Regions from separate parts of the Bacillus sp. LH1 genome, predicted to be linked through region 1. Evidence: predicted binding sites of a transcription regulator. Region 1 holds the regulator's gene; each other region holds the start of a gene.

Region 1 (6,226 bases):
ATACCAGCAATTGGGCAAGACTCACTTGTTGCATCTACTACGAATCCTTCAGGTAAACCAGTTACTAAGTCGCCATGGCTCATCCATACAACTTGCTCTTCTGGAAGGTTCGCATATAATTTTGATTCGTTCTCTACTTTAAGAACAGCTTTTCCGTACTCACGGTGATTTGCACGCTCTACTTTACCACCGAATTGTTGCGTCATAAGCTGCATACCGTAACAAATACCGAAGATTGGTAAACCTAGTTCAAAGATTTTTTCATCACAATGTAATGCACCTTCACCGTATACGCTATTTGGCCCACCAGAGAAAATAATCCCTTTTGGATTCATTGCTTTAATTTCTTCTGCAGTAATTGTATGTGGATGAAGTTCACTGTATACACCGAACTCACGAATTCGACGTGCTATTAACTGATTGTATTGACTTCCAAAATCTAAAACGATAATTGTATCGTGTTGTTTCTTCAAAATAATCACCCCAACGTTAGTTCTCGTATATAAATATTTTCACCAATTTGGCGAAAAGCATTACCAATATAATAAAAAAAGCCAGTCCTCCGCCTCTAGTCTCATAACAAAGAAAAGGCAGGGGTCTGGCTTTATAAAGAAAGATAGTCTCCGCTCTTTATAAATATAAGACACACTGCCTTCATAGTCAGGTTGTTTACGGTAACCCGGTAGAGACTCTCAAACCATATCATTGAGGATATATGAAGGATCGTTTTATATTATCTTCCTAGATTCTAACAATGAAGTATCAATATGGTCAAGAGAGAAAGCGACAAAATTCTACAGAAATTCATTTCCTTTTCTAAAAAACATAAAAAAACATCCATTTCTATATAGAAATGGATGTTTTTTAGGACAAACGGAATTACATCATTCCGCCCATACCGCCCATGCCCATGCCGCCCATGTCAGGCATTGCTGGTGCATTTGGTTCTGGCTTGTCAGCTACTACAGCTTCAGTTGTTAAGAACATAGCTGCAACAGATGCTGCGTTTTGAAGTGCAGAACGAGTTACTTTAGCTGGATCTACGATACCAGAATCAAGCATGTTAACCCATTCGCCAGTAGCTGCGTTGAAACCAACGCCTACTTTTTCGCCTTTTAGACGCTCTACAACTACAGATCCTTCTAGACCAGCGTTGATTGCGATTTGACGAACTGGCTCTTCTAGTGCGCGAAGTACGATGTTGATACCTGTTGCTTCGTCGCCTTCAGCTACGATAGAAGCTACTTTTGTGTATACGTTCATAAGTGAAGTACCACCACCTGCAACGATACCTTCTTCTACTGCTGCACGAGTTGAGTTAAGTGCATCTTCAATGCGAAGTTTGCGCTCTTTTAACTCAGTTTCAGTTGCTGCACCTACTTTAATTACTGCTACGCCACCTGCTAGTTTAGCAAGACGCTCTTGTAATTTTTCGCGATCGAATTCAGAAGTTGTTTCTTCTAATTGCGCACGGATTTGACCGATGCGAGCTTCGATTTGTTCTGTGCTTCCTACACCTTCAACTACAGTTGTGTTTTCTTTTGTAACAACAACTTTACCAGCGCGTCCTAAAGATTCAACTGTAGCAGATTTTAAGTCACGGCCTAATTCTTCAGTGATCACTTCGCCACCAGTTAAGATTGCGATATCTTCTAGCATTGCTTTACGACGGTCACCAAATCCAGGAGCTTTAACAGCTACTACATTGAATGTACCACGAAGTTTGTTCACTACTAATGTAGCTAATGCTTCGCCTTCTACATCTTCAGCAATGATAAGAAGTGGTTTACCTTGTTGTACCACTTGCTCTAATACTGGTAAGATTTCTTGAATGTTAGAAATCTTTTTGTCAGTAATTAAGATATATGGGTTATCAAGAACTGCTTCCATTTTGTCAGAATCAGTAATCATGTAAGGAGATGCATAGCCACGATCAAATTGCATACCTTCTACTACGTCTAATTCTGTTGTAAATCCTTTAGACTCTTCTAAAGTAATAACGCCGTCGTTACCAACGCGCTCCATTGCTTCAGCGATTAATTGACCTACTTCTTCGTCAGCTGCAGAAATAGCAGCTACTTGTGCGATAGAAGATTTGCCTTCGATTGGTTTAGAAATCGTTTTTAATTCTTCAATTGCAGCAGTAACAGCTTTTTCGATACCTTTACGAAGACCCATTGGGTTCGCACCAGCTGTTACGTTTTTAAGACCTTCACGAATCATAGCTTGCGCTAATACAGTTGCAGTTGTTGTTCCGTCACCAGCTACGTCATTTGTTTTGCTAGCAACTTCTGCTACTAATTTCGCACCCATGTTTTCGAATGCATCTTCTAATTCGATTTCTTTTGCGATTGTTACACCATCATTTGTAATAAGTGGTGAACCAAATTTTTTCTCAAGTACAACGTTACGACCTTTTGGTCCAAGCGTAACTTTTACTGCGTTTGCAAGAGTGTCGACACCGCGAAGCATCGAACGACGTGCTTCTTCACTAAATTTAATATCTTTTGCCATAATAATTGACCCCCTTGGATTTTTTAAGATTTATATAATTAACCGATAACTGCTAAAATGTCACTTTCACGTAAAATCAAGTAGTCTGTACCTTCATATTTCACTTCAGTACCTGCATATTTTGAGAAGATGATAAGATCACCTGCTGCTACCTCTAAAGCAACACGCTCACCATTCTCAAGCACTCGACCAGTACCTACTGCAACAACTTTACCCTCTTGTGGTTTTTCTTTTGCAGTATCTGGTAATACGATACCACTTGCTGTTTTTTCTTCTGCTTGAACAAGCTCAATTACAACGCGATCACCTAATGGCTTTAGCATGAACAATAACCTCCTCATTTTGTTATGTAAATTTCTTTTATTAGCACTCAAGTCATCCGAGTGCTAACACACTTATAATAATAAATAATCTCAATTTCTTTTGCAAGTAAAAAAATCATAATTTTTTCGCAAATCACTATATAAACTTTCTATATACAATACTGCCTTTACTATATGAATCGTTGTTTCCACTGCTCGTATGTTACAATATGAAAGGACACCCTAAGTTGTTTTCGCTACACATACAACTTTCTCCTGTCTTCTATTATAATTTCAAATAAGGATTTACGAAAAAAACATAATTCAAGAGGTTTATATCGTAGGTAGCATATTTACATGTTATCCTAACTTATCTCATACACTATAGTTAGAAAGGATGGTTAAACCATTTGAAGAAACAATACTGGTGGATTATCGTTACATACATTTTAATGCAGTTATCTGGCGTTGTTGGATTACCACTTCTCCTAAAAACAGGACTCTATGATAATAGAGGATTTACCATTGAGGAAAAAGGACAAATCATAACAGGACACTGGGCAATTATTAGCTTCTTTGTTGCATTATGTATCGTACTTTGGTTACTTAGAACAGATATTCGTGACAGGCATTTAGATGCAATGCGCTCTTCTGTTCCAGCTACTATTGGATGGATTTTTATCGGGTTCTTCTTAGCTTTCTTTTCACAAATAGTTGCCGGTATGATCGAGATGCAGCTGCTAGGAATTAAACAAGGTTCAGAAAATACAATGAAACTTATGGAAATTGCAAGAACGACACCTTGGTTCCTTATTGTTGTTTCTATAATTGGACCTATCTTAGAAGAAATCGTATTTAGAAAAATTCTATTCGGCACGCTTTATAAGAAGTTTAACTTCTTTATCGCAGCTATCATTAGTTCGCTTGTATTCGCAGCAATTCATTTTGATTTTACTCACTTATTGGTATACACTGCTATGGGGCTCGTATTCGCCTTCTTATATGTGAAGACGAAACGTATTATCGTTCCGATTGCAGCTCATGTTGCGATGAATACATTAGTCGCTATTGGGCAAATTTTTATGAGCAATGAACAAATTCAAGAAATGATTAAAGAAGCTGAAAAAATGCAAGGCTTTATCGGAGGATTTTTTGTATGAGAAACTCACCATTGTTCATGGCTGCACTATACTTCCTTCTTGGATGTATCTTTACACGCTTCGCCATTACGAACGTGACAGATACAATCTGGAATATGTGGACAATACTATTTGCAGTTATGGCAACAATTGATTTTAATTTGGCACTTCGCCTTATATTAGTTAAATTCACAAAGAAGAAACAATAATAAAACGCAGAGGTCGCTTCCTCTGCGTTTTATTGTGGATAGTTTTTCAAAAAGTAAACTAATGTTTGTAACTCTACAGCTAAGTCAATATGATGAATTCTAATATTCTCTGATACGTTTAATCGCGCTGGTGTGAAATTCAAAATACCGTGCACGCTTGTTTCAGCTAATCTATCTGCTACAGCTTGTGCTACTGTAGCCGGTACTGTTAATATTGCCACTTGTATATCATTTGATAATCTCTCTTCTAATTCATCTAAATGATATACAGGAATGCCCCCGATTTCTGTTCCAACTTTCTCTTCACTAACATCAAATGCCATTTCAATTTTTGTATTATTGTTTTTCGTGAAATTATAATGTAAGAAAGCGGTCCCTAAATTACCTACTCCAATAAGTGCTACACGTGTTATATCATCTTGATCAAGTGTTTCGCGGAAAAATGATAATAAATAATTTACGTTATATCCATATCCCTTTTTCCCTAACGCTCCAAAATACGAAAAATCTCTTCGTATTGTTGCGGAATCTACTTTTACTGCCTCACTCAATTCGGCCGATGAAACACGCTGCTTACCAGAAAGAGATAAGTTTTGGATAAATCGATAGTATAGAGGCAATCTTTTAGCAGTGGCTTGTGGAATCTTTTGCTGATCCATATGACCTCTCCTCTCTTCCTATCTTTATTCATATACTTTAATCAAATACAGAAGTTTAGCACTCATTAAATTCCTTGTATAATAAAGAGAAGAAGTATTCTCTCTTTATTTTAAACTATACACTATTTTTAGTATGATTGAGAAATATAAACATGGCAAAGTTAAGAAATTATTTGAGGTGAAAACATTGATTTTATTACAAGTAAACGCGCTTTCGAAATTATACGGTGCAGAAACGATTCTTGCAAACATAAAATTGGAAGTACAAACAAAAGATCGTATCGCATTAGTTGGAAGGAATGGAGCAGGAAAATCTACATTATTAAAAATTATCGCTGGTGAATTATCTCATGATGGTGGCGAAATTATAAAACCGAAAGATGTCTCAATCGGATATTTAGCTCAAAATACTGGACTAGAAACGTCTTTAACAATTTGGGATGAAATGCTAACCGTCTTTACCCACTTACAGCAAATGGAGACAAAACTTCGAAGGCTTGAGCAAGAAATGGGAAAAGAAGAAAACTTTTCAAACGAAGCTACATATGAAAGATTGTTAGCTGATTATGACCAACTACAACTCAATTATAAAGATCAAGGTGGATATCAATATGAAGCGGATATTCGCTCCATTTTAAGCGGCCTTGGCTTCCCAGTTGAAACGCACCAGACGACGATCTCTACTTTAAGCGGCGGGCAAAAAACAAGATTAGCTCTCGGGAAATTATTATTAACAAAACCAGACTTACTTATTTTGGACGAGCCTACAAACCATTTAGACATCGAAACATTAACATGGCTTGAGCAATATTTGCAAGGTTATCCTGGCGCAATATTAATCGTCTCACATGACCGTTATTTCTTAGACAAACTCGTTACACAAGTATATGAAATTTCGAATAAAGAAAGCAGACGATTTGTTGGTAACTACAGTAAATATTTAGACTTAAAATCAGCATTATATGAGCAAGAAATGAAACGTTACGAAAAACAACAAGATGAAATCGCAAAACTTGAGGACTTCGTTCAAAAGAATATAGCTCGCGCTTCTACAACGAAACGTGCTCAAAGTCGCCGTAAACAACTAGACAGAATGGAATTATTAACGAGACCATTAGGGGATTCTAAGTCAGCATCATTCCACTTCGATATTGAAAAACAAAGTGGAAATGATGTTTTACAAGTAAATGATGCAACCATCGGCTATGATGGAAACCCTATAATTGAACATGTAACTATGCGCTTAACTCGCGGAGATAGTGTTGCTTTAGTTGGTCCAAACGGAATTGGGAAATCCACATTGTTAAAATCCATTGTGAATAAGTTACCACTATTAAATGGTGATGTTTCTTTCGGATCAAATGTATCTGTTGGTTATTATGATCAAGAACAAGCAAACTTAA
Region 2 (6,226 bases), 1.4 Mb from region 1:
AATTTTTATGGGCACAGAATTTAATGGTTTATTTGATGAGTGGGCTCATACGTACGACTCATTCGTACAAGGCGAGGATATACAATATAAAGAAGTTTTCGCCCATTATGAGGATATTCTAGAGGATGTAGTTAACAAGTCATTTGGTAATGTATTAGAATTTGGTGTCGGTACAGGTAATTTAACAAATAAATTATTACTTGCTGGCCGCACAGTTTACGGTATAGAACCGTCGCGTGAAATGCGTATGATTGCAAAAGAGAAATTGCCAAAAGAATTTTCGATTACAGAAGGTGATTTTCTTTCGTTTGAAGTCCCAAATTCAATTGATACCATTGTAAGCACCTATGCATTTCATCATTTAACAGATGATGAAAAAAATGTAGCGGTTGCGAAGTATAGTCAATTGCTAAACAAAGGTGGTAAAATAGTGTTTGCTGATACGATATTTGCAGATCAAGATGCATATGATAAGACTGTTGAAACAGCAAAACAAAGAGGTTTTCACCAGTTAGCAAACGATTTGCAAACGGAATACTATACACGTATTCCAGTTATGCAGACTATTTTTGAAAACAATGGCTTCCATGTAACGTTTACGAGATTAAATCATTTCGTTTGGGTAATGGAGGCAACTAAGCAATAGAAAGAGGGATTAGATTGAGAATTGCTGTAATTGGAGCAATGGAAGAAGAAGTACGTATTTTACGTGACAAATTAGAACAAGCAGAAACAGAAACGGTTGCTGGTTGTGAATTTACGAAAGGGCTATTAGCAGGGCATGAAGTAATCTTGTTAAAGTCTGGTATTGGTAAAGTAAACGCAGCGATGTCAACGACAATTTTATTAGAAAAATATAAGCCTGAAAAAGTAATTAATACTGGTTCAGCTGGTGGATTCCATCATTCTCTAAACGTTGGTGATGTAGTTATTTCCACTGAAGTTCGTCACCATGACGTAGATGTAACAGCATTTAACTATGAATATGGTCAAGTACCAGGAATGCCGCCTGGATTTAAAGCTGATGAGGCGTTAGTTGCATTAGCTGAGAAATGTATGCAGGCTGAAGAAAATATTCAAGTTGTAAAAGGTATGATTGCAACAGGTGATTCATTTATGAGTGATCCGAATCGCGTTGCAGCCATCCGTGATAAATTTGAAAATCTTTATGCGGTAGAAATGGAAGCAGCAGCTGTTGCACAAGTATGCCACCAATATGAAATTCCGTTTGTTATCATTCGCGCACTTTCTGATATTGCTGGTAAAGAATCAAATGTTTCATTTGATCAGTTTTTAGATCAAGCAGCTCTTCATTCTACAAACTTTATCGTAAAAGTGTTAGAAGAGTTAAAGTAATGTAACAAAAAGGCAACTGTCTCATATAAAGAAAATACATACAGTTGCCTTTTCTTTATTGGCAAACAAGGGGGAGAACACGATGAATGTATATCGTGGAGTTCATGAGTTAATTGGTCATACACCAATTGTAGAAATTACTCGTTTTTCACTTCCAACAGGGGTCCGTTTATTTGCAAAGCTTGAATTTTATAATCCAGGCGGAAGCGTTAAGGATCGTTTAGGAAGAGAATTAATCGAAGATGCGCTAGAAAAAGGGCTTGTTACCCAGGGTGGAACAATTATTGAACCGACTGCTGGGAATACTGGTATTGGACTGGCACTTGCAGCATTAGAACATGATTTACGTGTTATTGTTTGTGTACCAGAGAAATTTAGTATTGAAAAACAAGAATTAATGAAAGCACTAGGTGCAACTGTCATGCATACACCGACTGAGCAAGGAATGACCGGTGCAATTGCTAAAGCAAAAGAGTTAGTAAATGAAATACCGAATTCATACTCTCCAAGTCAGTTCGCAAATGAGGCAAATCCTCGTGCATATTTTAAAACATTAGGACCTGAACTGTGGGACGCATTGAATGGAGAGATTAACATATTTGTTGCTGGAGCAGGAACTGGCGGTACGTTTATGGGGACTGCATCTTACTTGAAAGAAAAAAATATAGATATTAAAACAGTTATCGTAGAGCCAGAAGGATCTATTTTAAATGGTGGTAAGGCTGGTTCACATGAGACCGAAGGAATTGGACTGGAATTTATCCCCCCATTTTTGAAGACATCTTATTTTGATGAAATTCATACGATTTCTGATCGAAATGCATTTTTACGAGTGAAAGAATTAGCGCAAAAAGAAGGACTTCTCGTTGGAAGCTCTTCAGGAGCAGCATTTCATGCGAGCTTACTTGAGGCAGAGAAGGCAGCACCAGGTACAAATATTGTAACCATTTTTCCAGATAGCAGTGAGCGCTATTTAAGTAAAGACATATACAAAGGATGGGAATAAAAAATGAGAGCAAAGACAAAGTTAATTCATGGTATTCGCATAGGAGAACCTTCAACTGGATCTGTAAACGTACCGATTTATCAAACAAGTACGTACAAACAAGAAGCAGTTGGTAAGCATCAAGGATATGAATATTCACGTACAGGTAACCCAACACGTGCAGCTTTAGAAGAAATGATTGCTGTATTAGAAAATGGGCATGCTGGATTTGCATTTGGTTCAGGAATGGCTGCTATTACAGCGACAATTATGTTGTTCTCAAAAGGTGACCACGTTATTTTAACAGATGATGTGTATGGCGGAACATACCGCGTTATTACGAAAGTATTAAACCGTTTCGGTATTGAGCATACATTTGTAGATACAACAAACTTAGAGGAAGTTGAAGAAGCGATTCGTCCAAATACGAAAGCAATTTATGTAGAAACACCAACGAACCCACTACTAAAAATTACTGATATTAAGAAAATATCTACTCTTGCTAAAGAGAAAGACTTATTAACAATTATTGATAACACATTCATGACGCCATATTGGCAGTCGCCGATCTCTTTAGGAGCAGATATTGTGCTTCATAGTGCAACGAAATATTTAGGAGGTCATAGTGACGTAGTTGCAGGTCTAGTAGTTGTAAATAGCCCACAACTAGCAGAAGATCTTCACTTTGTACAAAACTCAACAGGAGGTATTCTTGGGCCACAAGACAGCTTCTTACTACTTCGTGGTTTAAAAACGTTAGGAATTCGTATGGAAGAACATGAAACGAATTCACGCGCTATTGCTGAGTTCTTAAATAATCATCCAAAAGTAAATAAAGTATATTACCCAGGTCTTGAATCACATCAAAACCACGAATTAGCAACAGAACAAGCAAATGGATTTGGTGCTATTATCTCATTTGATGTAGATAGTGAAGAGACATTAAATAAAGTACTTGAGAAATTGCAGTACTTTACACTTGCTGAAAGTTTAGGAGCAGTAGAAAGTTTAATTTCTATTCCATCTCAAATGACACATGCATCAATCCCAGCAGATCGCCGCAAAGAATTAGGAATTACAGATACATTAATTCGTATTTCTGTCGGTATTGAAGATGGTGAAGATTTAATTGAAGATTTAGCACAAGCGCTAGCATAATAAAAAAACGCACTGCTCTATATTAGCAGTGCGTTTTTTTATTACATTATTTTGTGAAATATTTCACAAAATAGACATACACAAACGAAATGATTTCATGTATATTGAATTCAGGAAATGTTACTCACGAACAAACTTGTGAAACATTTCACAAACAATGAAATTCATGTAGGAAAGCATCTCTATTTTTTTATGTTAATTGGGACTTATTTTGACCTATAGGGACATATAAGGACCGTGATAGTAGAATAGGAGGAAATTTACATGGTAGTCAAAGAGAAAGTTGTAAATGAAATGCAGGAAGTAAAAAAGATGATTGATACGCTAGTAAATAATGGTCAACAAGCTTTACAAGCATTAGAAAGTTTTACACAAGAGGAAATTGACAACATTGTTCATGAAATGGCATTAGCAGGTGTTGATCAACATATGCCGCTAGCAAAATTAGCAGTTGAAGAAACTGGCCGTGGTGTATATGAAGACAAATGCATTAAAAATATTTTTGCCACTGAATATATTTGGCATAGTATAAAGCAAGATAAAACGGTAGGAATTATTCACGAAGATTCTCATGAAGAAATAATAGAAATCGCGGAACCTGTCGGTGTAGTAGCTGGGGTAACGCCAGTAACGAATCCAACGTCGACAACAATGTTTAAAGCGTTAATTGCGATAAAAACAAGAAATCCAATTATTTTCGCGTTTCATCCTTCCGCACAAAAATGTTCTGTGGCAGCGGCGAAAACAGTATATGATGCAGCGATGAAAGCTGGTGCACCAAAACACTGTATTCAATGGATTGAAAGACCGTCTGTTGAAGCGACGAAACAATTAATGAACCATGATGGTGTAGCACTCGTTCTAGCAACTGGAGGCGCTGGTATGGTGAAATCAGCTTACTCTACTGGAAAACCAGCGTTAGGCGTTGGGCCTGGTAATGTACCGTGTTATATAGAAAAATCAGCACATGTAAAACGAGCTGTTAATGATTTAATTTTATCGAAAACATTTGATAACGGTATGATTTGTGCATCGGAACAAGCAATCATTGTCGATAAAGAAATCTATGATGATGTTAAAACAGAAATGATTGAAAACAATTGTTACTTTGTAACAGAAGAAGAAAGAAAAAAATTAGAAAAGCTTGTTATAAATGAAAATACATGTGCAGTAAATAGTGATATTGTAGGGAAATCAGCACAGTATATTGCCGATTTAGTTGGGATTACTGTTCCTGAACATACAAAAATGCTTGTAGCTGAAATTCAAGGTATCGGAGCAGCATATCCGTTATCTCGTGAGAAACTGAGTCCAGTATTAGCTTGTGTGAAGGCGAATTCATTAGAAGAAGGATTTACATATTGCGAAGAAATGTTGAACCTAGGTGGTTTAGGACATTCAGCAGTTATCCATTCTACAAATAAAGATGTGCAAAAGCAATTTGGGTTACGTATGAAAGCTTGCCGTCTCATTGTAAATGCACCTTCATCACAAGGTGGAATAGGGGATATATATAATGGATTTATTCCATCACTTACACTTGGTTGTGGTTCATACGGAAAGAATTCAGTTTCCCAAAATGTAACAGCCACTCATTTATTAAATATAAAAAGGCTGGCAAATAGAAAAAAGAATATGCAGTGGTTCAAATTGCCACCAAAAATTTATTTTGAAAAACATGCTACAGCTTATTTAGCAAATATGCCTAACATTTCACGTGCATTTATTGTAACGGACCCTGGAATGGTTGAACATGGCTATGTCGATACAGTCGCGCACTATTTAAACAAGCATGCAAATGATGTGAAAGTTGAAGTTTTCTTTGAGGTCGAACCAGATCCATCAGATGAAACTGTTTTTAAAGGTGCGGAAATGATGAGAAGCTTTAAGCCAGATGTAATTATCGCACTTGGTGGTGGTTCAGCTATGGATGCAGCAAAAGGAATGTGGTTATTCTATGAGCATCCAGAAACGACATTCTATGGCATTAAACAGAAGTTTTTAGATATAAGAAAACGTACATGTAAATATCCGGAATTAGGAAATAAGGCGCAGTTTGTTGCGATTCCAACGACATCAGGAACGGGATCAGAAGTGACACCATTTGCGGTTATTACAGATAAGAAAAATAATATAAAGTATCCGCTTGCAGATTATGAATTAACACCAGATGTAGCAATTGTTGATCCGCAATTTGTAATGACAGTACCACCACATGTAACAGCAGATACTGGTATGGATGTTTTAACACATGCAATTGAGGCGTATGTGTCTGTTATGGCAAATGACTATACAGATGGATTAGCATTAAAAGCTATTGATCTCGTATTCAAATATTTACCGAGAGCATATAAAGATGGAAATGATGAAGAAGCAAGAGAAAAAATGCATAACGCTTCTGCAATTGCAGGTATGGCATTTGCAAATGCTTTCCTCGGTATTAATCACAGCTTAGCACATAAAATTGGACCAGAATTCCATATTCCGCACGGACGCGCAAATGCCATTCTAATGCCGCATGTAGTCCGCTATAATGCTATTAAGCCAAGAAAACACGCATTGTTCTCAAAATATGAGCACTTTGTGGCAGATGAAAGATATGCACATATAGCGAGAATGCTCGGGCTTCCAGCAAGCTCGGCAGCAGAAGGGGTGGAATCACTCGTCAAAGCAATTATTGAGCTTGGAAAAAGCTTAAATATTAATATGAGTATTGCAGGACAAGGA
Region 3 (6,226 bases), 870 kb from region 1:
TAATGATGGCAGAGAGGTCACACCCGTTCCCATACCGAACACGGAAGTTAAGCTCTCTAGCGCCGATGGTAGTTGGGACCTTGTCCCTGTGAGAGTAGGACGTTGCCAGGCAAATGGAGGATTAGCTCAGCTGGGAGAGCACCTGCCTTACAAGCAGGGGGTCGGCGGTTCGATCCCGTCATCCTCCACCATTTAGCCGACTTAGCTCAATTGGTAGAGCAACTGACTTGTAATCAGTAGGTTGGGGGTTCAAGTCCTCTAGTCGGCACCAGAAATCATGGCGGTTGTGGCGAAGTGGTTAACGCACCGGATTGTGGCTCCGGCATTCGTGGGTTCGATTCCCATCAGTCGCCCCATTTTTCTTAAATAAATTAATATGCGGGTGTGGCGGAATTGGCAGACGCACCAGACTTAGGATCTGGCGCCTTTGGCGTGGGGGTTCGACTCCCTTCACCCGCACTTTTAATTAAATAACTCATACATGTCTTGCGGAAGTAGTTCAGTGGTAGAATACAACCTTGCCAAGGTTGGGGTCGCGGGTTCGAATCCCGTCTTCCGCTCCAATTTTCAATATGACATGCCGGGGTGGCGGAACAGGCAGACGCACAGGACTTAAAATCCTGCGGTGGGTGACCACCGTGCGGGTTCGACCCCCGCCCTCGGCACCATATGCGCCCGTAGCTCAATTGGATAGAGCGTTTGACTACGGATCAAGAGGTTAGGGGTTCGACTCCTCTCGGGCGCGCTTTTATTAACGGGAAGTGGCTCAGCTTGGTAGAGCACCTGGTTTGGGACCAGGGGGTCGCAGGTTCAAATCCTGTCTTCCCGATATTCCTAAAAAACATGGGGCCTTAGCTCAGCTGGGAGAGCGCCTGCCTTGCACGCAGGAGGTCAGCGGTTCGATCCCGCTAGGCTCCACTTATATTAATATCATTTATGGCGGTGTAGCTCAGCTGGCTAGAGCGTACGGTTCATACCCGTGAGGTCGGGGGTTCGATCCCCTCCGCCGCTACCATAAAGGACCTTTAGCTCAGCTGGTTAGAGCAGACGGCTCATAACCGTCCGGTCGTAGGTTCGAGTCCTACAAGGTCCACCATTAGACGTATATATCTCGGAGGTATACCCAAGTTCGGCTGAAGGGATCGGTCTTGAAAACCGACAGGCGGCGAGAGTCGCGCGGGGGTTCGAATCCCTCTACCTCCTCCATTTTTTCTAAAGTAAATATTTTATCATCGCGGGGTGGAGCAGCACGGTAGCTCGTCGGGCTCATAACCCGAAGGTCGCAGGTTCAAATCCTGTCCCCGCAACCAAATGGTCCCGTGGTGTAGTGGTTAACATGCCTGCCTGTCACGCAGGAGATCGCCGGTTCGACCCAGGTCGGGACCGCCATTTTTACATAAAGGCTCGGTAGAGCAGAGGACTGAAAATCCTCGTGTCGGCGGTTCGATTCCGTCCCGAGCCACCATTTTGAAAACGCAAGCCGACTTAGCTCAATTGGTAGAGCAACTGACTTGTAATCAGTAGGTTGGGGGTTCAAGTCCTCTAGTCGGCACCACTTTCAAAATGAGCCATTAGCTCAGTTGGTAGAGCATCTGACTTTTAATCAGAGGGTCGAAGGTTCGAGTCCTTCATGGCTCACCATTTACAATTTAATGCGGGTGTAGTTTAGTGGTAAAACAAGAGCCTTCCAAGCTCTGGTCGAGAGTTCGATTCTCTTCACCCGCTTTTCAATTATGGGCCTATAGCTCAGCTGGTTAGAGCGCACGCCTGATAAGCGTGAGGTCGATGGTTCGAGTCCATTTAGGCCCACCATAATTGTTCCGCAGTAGCTCAGTGGTAGAGCTATCGGCTGTTAACCGATCGGTCGTAGGTTCGAGTCCTACCTGCGGAGCCATATTTATAGAGAAGTACCCAAGTGGCTCAAGGGGCTCCCCTGCTAAGGGAGTAGATCGCGAACGCGGTGCGAGGGTTCGAATCCCTTCTTCTCTGCCAGAACTGGCCCGTTGGTCAAGTGGTTAAGACACCGCCCTTTCACGGCGGTAACACGGGTTCGAATCCCGTACGGGTCATACTAAAAGAGATAGCATAATCTGCTATCTCTTTTTTGTTGTATAAAAATGGACTTTGGATAGTCTGCTTTTTTATGCAATAGAAGAAATATGAAGTATTCGCTGTTGCAGTTGGGTACATAGAGAGCCGTAAATACAATCATGTTAATTATTTGGACCTGTATGAATATGAAGGAATTAACTTCAACTTGAACTTTTACCCCAGCTGTATGGCTGTAGCCTCCTACACTTGGAGAAACCGATGAAAATGCATCTGGGAGCTACTGTGGAAAATAAATAATATATAGAAGAAGCTGCTTTCTCTCAATAGCTGTGATCTACTGAAGACAGCTTTTTTATGTTGTCAGTATTGTCGAGTTTTGTCGGTAAGTCGATATATTGCAAAAATCGCTGATATAATTTGAGTTACGATCGATAAATTTTAATAATCGCTGATATATTTGGAGTTACGGTCGATATATTCTAAAAATCGCTGGTATAATTTCACTTACCGACAAAAACCACAAGAAAATCCCTTTCACAATCTAAAGAAAACGCCTCCATTGAAATGGATTCCACACCTATTCCAATAACTTTACACTCTATGTGAAAAAGTTCACAAATAGGTCATAATTTGTGAACTTTTTCACAATAATACGTGCTACAATATGAATGTAAAGAAGTTAAACAACATTAAATTAGTATTTTAATTAATTACTTAAACAATCATAAAAAAATATATGTGAACAATAGAGAGGGGAAATTACCATGAAAAAAGGTATCAATCGTGTAGTATTAGTAGGAACAGGAGCTGTAGGTTGTAGTTACGCTTACTCAATGATCAACCAAGGTGTAGCTGAAGAATTCGTATTAGTAGATGTTAATGAAGCAAAAGCAGAAGGGGAAGCAATGGACTTAAGCCATGCGGTACCATTCTCTCCATCACCAACAAAAGTTTGGAGCGGTAGCTATGCAGATTGTAAAGATGCAGATTTAGTTGTTATCACTGCTGGGTTACCACAAAAGCCAGGTGAAACTCGTTTAGACTTAGTTGAGAAAAATACAAAGATCTTTAAACAAATCGTTCGAGGCATTATGGATAGCGGATTCGATGGAATCTTCTTAATCGCAACTAACCCAGTTGATATTTTAACTTACGTAACTTGGAAAGAATCTGGTTTACCGAAAGAGCGCGTAATCGGTTCTGGTACTACTTTAGACTCTGCTCGTTTCCGTTACATGTTAGGTGACTACTTAGATGTAGATCCACGTAACGTTCATGCTTACATCGTTGGTGAACACGGTGACACTGAACTTCCAGTATGGAGCCACGCTACTATCGGTGTACAAAAATTAGAAACAATCTTAGCTAACAACGAACAGTACAAACAAGAAGACTTAGACAAAATCTTCGAAAACGTACGTGATGCAGCTTACCATATCATCGAGCGTAAAGGTGCAACTTACTACGGAATCGGTATGTCACTACTTCGTGTAACTAAAGCAATCTTAAACAACGAGAACAGCGTATTAACTGTATCTGCATACCTTGAAGGTCAATACGGCGAGAAAGATGCTTACGTAGGTGTTCCAGCTGTAATTAACCGCGAAGGTGTACGTGAAATCGTAGAACTTGAGCTAAATGAAGATGAAAAAGCGAAGTTCGCTCATTCTGTAAAAGTATTAAAAGAAACAATGGCACCAGTACTATAATAATTGCTAAATAGTTCAGAGGTGGGAAACTGCTTCTTACCTCTGAACTTATATAATTTAATATAAATTCCTTTTCCGGTTTCCCTTGTATATCCCCAATATACCCCTTTTGCTGGATAAGGGTCGTTTATAGAAAAAGAGCACTCTATTTTACGTAGAGTGCTCTTTATTATTCCGCTATTTGCCGGGCAGTAAAACCTCAATTGATTAAAGTTTCACTTTATTATTTTTTAGGCGTTAATCCTAATTTCTTTAAAATATCTGCCAGTGTACCGCTTTTTGATTTTTCTACAGGTGTTTGTGACTTAGATGCATCTGGCCCTTTTTTCAAGAAGTTCTTTTCAACGAAGCGAATATCTTTTTCGTCGACAATACCATCTTTATTAAGATCTCCGTCTTTTACAGTTAGTCCTTTTTTACCATAGTTGCTAGCAATGATTTCAGCATCTTTAATATCGATTACTTTATCACCATTTACATCGCCGGCAAGGTTTTCGTCAGGTCTTGCATAATAATATTGGCCAAGCAACTTACCGTCTTTTTCAGTACCAAGTTTCGTTGTTAGGCGGCTTGTTAAATGTCCTGGCACCTCTACATATAAGTTATAGTCGCGTTTATTAACTGGAAGTCCATTTAGTTTGAAGTATCCGTATTTATCTAGTGAGCCTTCAAACTTATGACGGTAAGAATCAGTCGCATATACTTTTACGCCAAGCTTTGTATAATCGAACTTTTCATCTAAATATCCGCGTTCATTTAAGAATGCACCAGGTTTAATATTTCCTTCTACTAATGAGTTTAAGGACATAACTGAGAATGTTTGATCTTGAAGTACACGCATTCTATTTGGTTCTGATTCACCTTGTTTCCAGTAAACAAAAATTGGTGATTCTAATTGAGCGTTTGCTTCATAAAACTCATCATTTTCTACTTTGAACGTTACATCAATGAACGGGAAATCACCATCTAATCCAGCAAAATTTTTGTCATCGATAGCTCCGCCAACTGTAACAGAGCCTGCCTCTAGTTTCGGTTCATTTACTTTTGCGGTTACCCCTTTTTGGGAAAGTAGCTTTTCAAAAGCAGGATTAAATTTCGCATTTGCAAATTTGAAGTTCTTCTCTAGGAAGTTTACATTAAATTGCCCAGCAACAAATTGTTTTACGTGTTTCGCGTTTAGTGTTACTGTGAACTCGTCATTTTTATATAATTCTTTTTTATCGTAACTAGTTTTTGCATATTGAGCACCTTGCGGGATAAACCAGTAGTTATTTACACCGTTTGGATAGTCAGGACCTGCAGTTGCATAATCGAAAATATATACGCCTGTGTTCATTGGACCTTCCGTTCTGAAGGAGTCAGGTGTAATGCCAACTTTAAAGTCGCCATTTGCATTAATCGGTAAAAACTTATGCAAGTATGGAGAATAGTCATAGTACATAACGCCATTCGCTTCTTGCGTAATGTTTAATCCTTTTCCTTTTAAGTAATCAACGTTTGAATCGTATACATTTCCTTTAATCCATAGTGCTTTTTTGCCATCTTCTACTGTATAATTTTCTTCATTTAACTCGTAAATACCAGGTTTTAATCCAGTTAATTTCACTTCTGGTGGTGTATTATCAATTACAACATAATCACCTTTTACACGTGCTTTCCCAGCCTTATCATAACCGACAAACTCAATGGTGTAGTCTCCTTCTGGTAAGTTGATTTTCTCATCACCGATTGGTTTTGCAGGATCATTTGTAAAAGGATACACTTTTCCATTAAAGAATGAATCTAAGTAGTAATACACATCAGTTTTTAGGCCACTCGTGTTTAATGTTCCAATGAAGCCAAGAGCTTTATTTGTTTTGGAATCTTTTACGATAAGATCTAACGTTTCAAGTTCGCTGTTTAATTGGAATGCTCCGTGAACATACGATTCACCGTATGGATTGAATTTAGATGTATCAGTTGAAATTGCTTTTCTTGATAGTATTGCATTTTCAATACCAGGCTCTGATACACGAATAGAGAATGGGATTTGATATGTTTCTTCTTTATTTTTTGTGTTCGTAATATGAATGTACCCTTCATATCGGCCTTGTTTCACACCGGCTGGAACATTAATTTTTGCTTCAATTTCACCTGTTTTGCCAGCATCAAGAGTAATTGTTTCTGGAGCAGAGATTTTTACACCGTTTGCGACAGCATCGTTAATAGTAGACGATGCTGGTGTATAAGAAATTTCTGTTTTAAATTCTTTTTTCTCTTGTTTATTATGATTAGTTACTTTTATATTTCGTTTTTGTTCAAGAGCTTCACCGTCTTTTTGATAAAACTTACCGAATGCAATAGATCCAGTTTCTTCGGGTACTTCAATTACTTCATCATTTACAACAGTTTGTGTCGTATCTAATACTTTAAAGCTTGTTTCTGTACGAACGGCGTTGTAAGCATCTACTCGCCCAGCTCCAACT

What was found. Region 1 encodes Rex, which represses fermentation and respiration genes when NADH is low (regulators of the CRP and FNR family bind a similar motif). Its sites were predicted from a motif close to TTGTGAAATATTTCACAA; they were not measured.
Region 2: adhE (bifunctional acetaldehyde-CoA/alcohol dehydrogenase) is a predicted target of Rex. The motif match lies at 3,551-3,568, and genes of this name have one in related genera.
Region 3: ACX9TM_RS24680 (L-lactate dehydrogenase) is a predicted target of Rex. The motif match lies at 2,683-2,700, and genes of this name have one in related genera.

The regions. Positions count from the first base shown of each region.
Region 1 is NZ_CM175007.1:266,895-273,120, reverse strand. It holds gene guaA (glutamine-hydrolyzing GMP synthase) at 1-473, opposite strand, end outside; purine riboswitch at 638-739, opposite strand; gene groL (chaperonin GroEL) at 880-2,514, opposite strand; gene groES (co-chaperone GroES) at 2,553-2,837, opposite strand; gene ACX9TM_RS01555 (CPBP family intramembrane glutamic endopeptidase) at 3,227-3,976, shown strand; gene ACX9TM_RS01550 (YdiK family protein) at 3,973-4,164, shown strand; gene ACX9TM_RS01545 (redox-sensing transcriptional repressor Rex) at 4,194-4,823, opposite strand; gene ACX9TM_RS01540 (ABC-F family ATP-binding cassette domain-containing protein) at 5,011-6,226, shown strand, end outside.
Region 2 is NZ_CM175007.1:4,259,430-4,265,655, reverse strand. It holds gene ACX9TM_RS22100 (class I SAM-dependent DNA methyltransferase) at 8-646, shown strand; gene mtnN (5'-methylthioadenosine/S-adenosylhomocysteine nucleosidase) at 661-1,356, shown strand; gene ACX9TM_RS22090 (O-acetylserine dependent cystathionine beta-synthase) at 1,439-2,362, shown strand; gene ACX9TM_RS22085 (bifunctional cystathionine gamma-lyase/homocysteine desulfhydrase) at 2,366-3,499, shown strand; gene adhE (bifunctional acetaldehyde-CoA/alcohol dehydrogenase) at 3,764-6,226, shown strand, end outside.
Region 3 is NZ_CM175007.1:4,766,491-4,772,716, reverse strand. It holds rRNA gene rrf (5S ribosomal RNA) at 1-111, shown strand, start outside; tRNA gene ACX9TM_RS24790 (tRNA-Val) at 116-191, shown strand; tRNA gene ACX9TM_RS24785 (tRNA-Thr) at 196-271, shown strand; tRNA gene ACX9TM_RS24780 (tRNA-His) at 281-356, shown strand; tRNA gene ACX9TM_RS24775 (tRNA-Leu) at 379-459, shown strand; tRNA gene ACX9TM_RS24770 (tRNA-Gly) at 489-563, shown strand; tRNA gene ACX9TM_RS24765 (tRNA-Leu) at 580-668, shown strand; tRNA gene ACX9TM_RS24760 (tRNA-Arg) at 672-745, shown strand; tRNA gene ACX9TM_RS24755 (tRNA-Pro) at 756-829, shown strand; tRNA gene ACX9TM_RS24750 (tRNA-Ala) at 846-918, shown strand; tRNA gene ACX9TM_RS24745 (tRNA-Met) at 939-1,015, shown strand; tRNA gene ACX9TM_RS24740 (tRNA-Ile) at 1,020-1,096, shown strand; tRNA gene ACX9TM_RS24735 (tRNA-Ser) at 1,114-1,206, shown strand; tRNA gene ACX9TM_RS24730 (tRNA-Met) at 1,234-1,310, shown strand; tRNA gene ACX9TM_RS24725 (tRNA-Asp) at 1,314-1,389, shown strand; tRNA gene ACX9TM_RS24720 (tRNA-Phe) at 1,402-1,465, shown strand; tRNA gene ACX9TM_RS24715 (tRNA-Thr) at 1,480-1,555, shown strand; tRNA gene ACX9TM_RS24710 (tRNA-Lys) at 1,566-1,641, shown strand; tRNA gene ACX9TM_RS24705 (tRNA-Gly) at 1,655-1,725, shown strand; tRNA gene ACX9TM_RS24700 (tRNA-Ile) at 1,736-1,812, shown strand; tRNA gene ACX9TM_RS24695 (tRNA-Asn) at 1,820-1,894, shown strand; tRNA gene ACX9TM_RS24690 (tRNA-Ser) at 1,902-1,992, shown strand; tRNA gene ACX9TM_RS24685 (tRNA-Glu) at 1,998-2,069, shown strand; gene ACX9TM_RS24680 (L-lactate dehydrogenase) at 2,817-3,761, shown strand; gene ACX9TM_RS24675 (S8 family serine peptidase) at 3,985-6,226, opposite strand, start outside.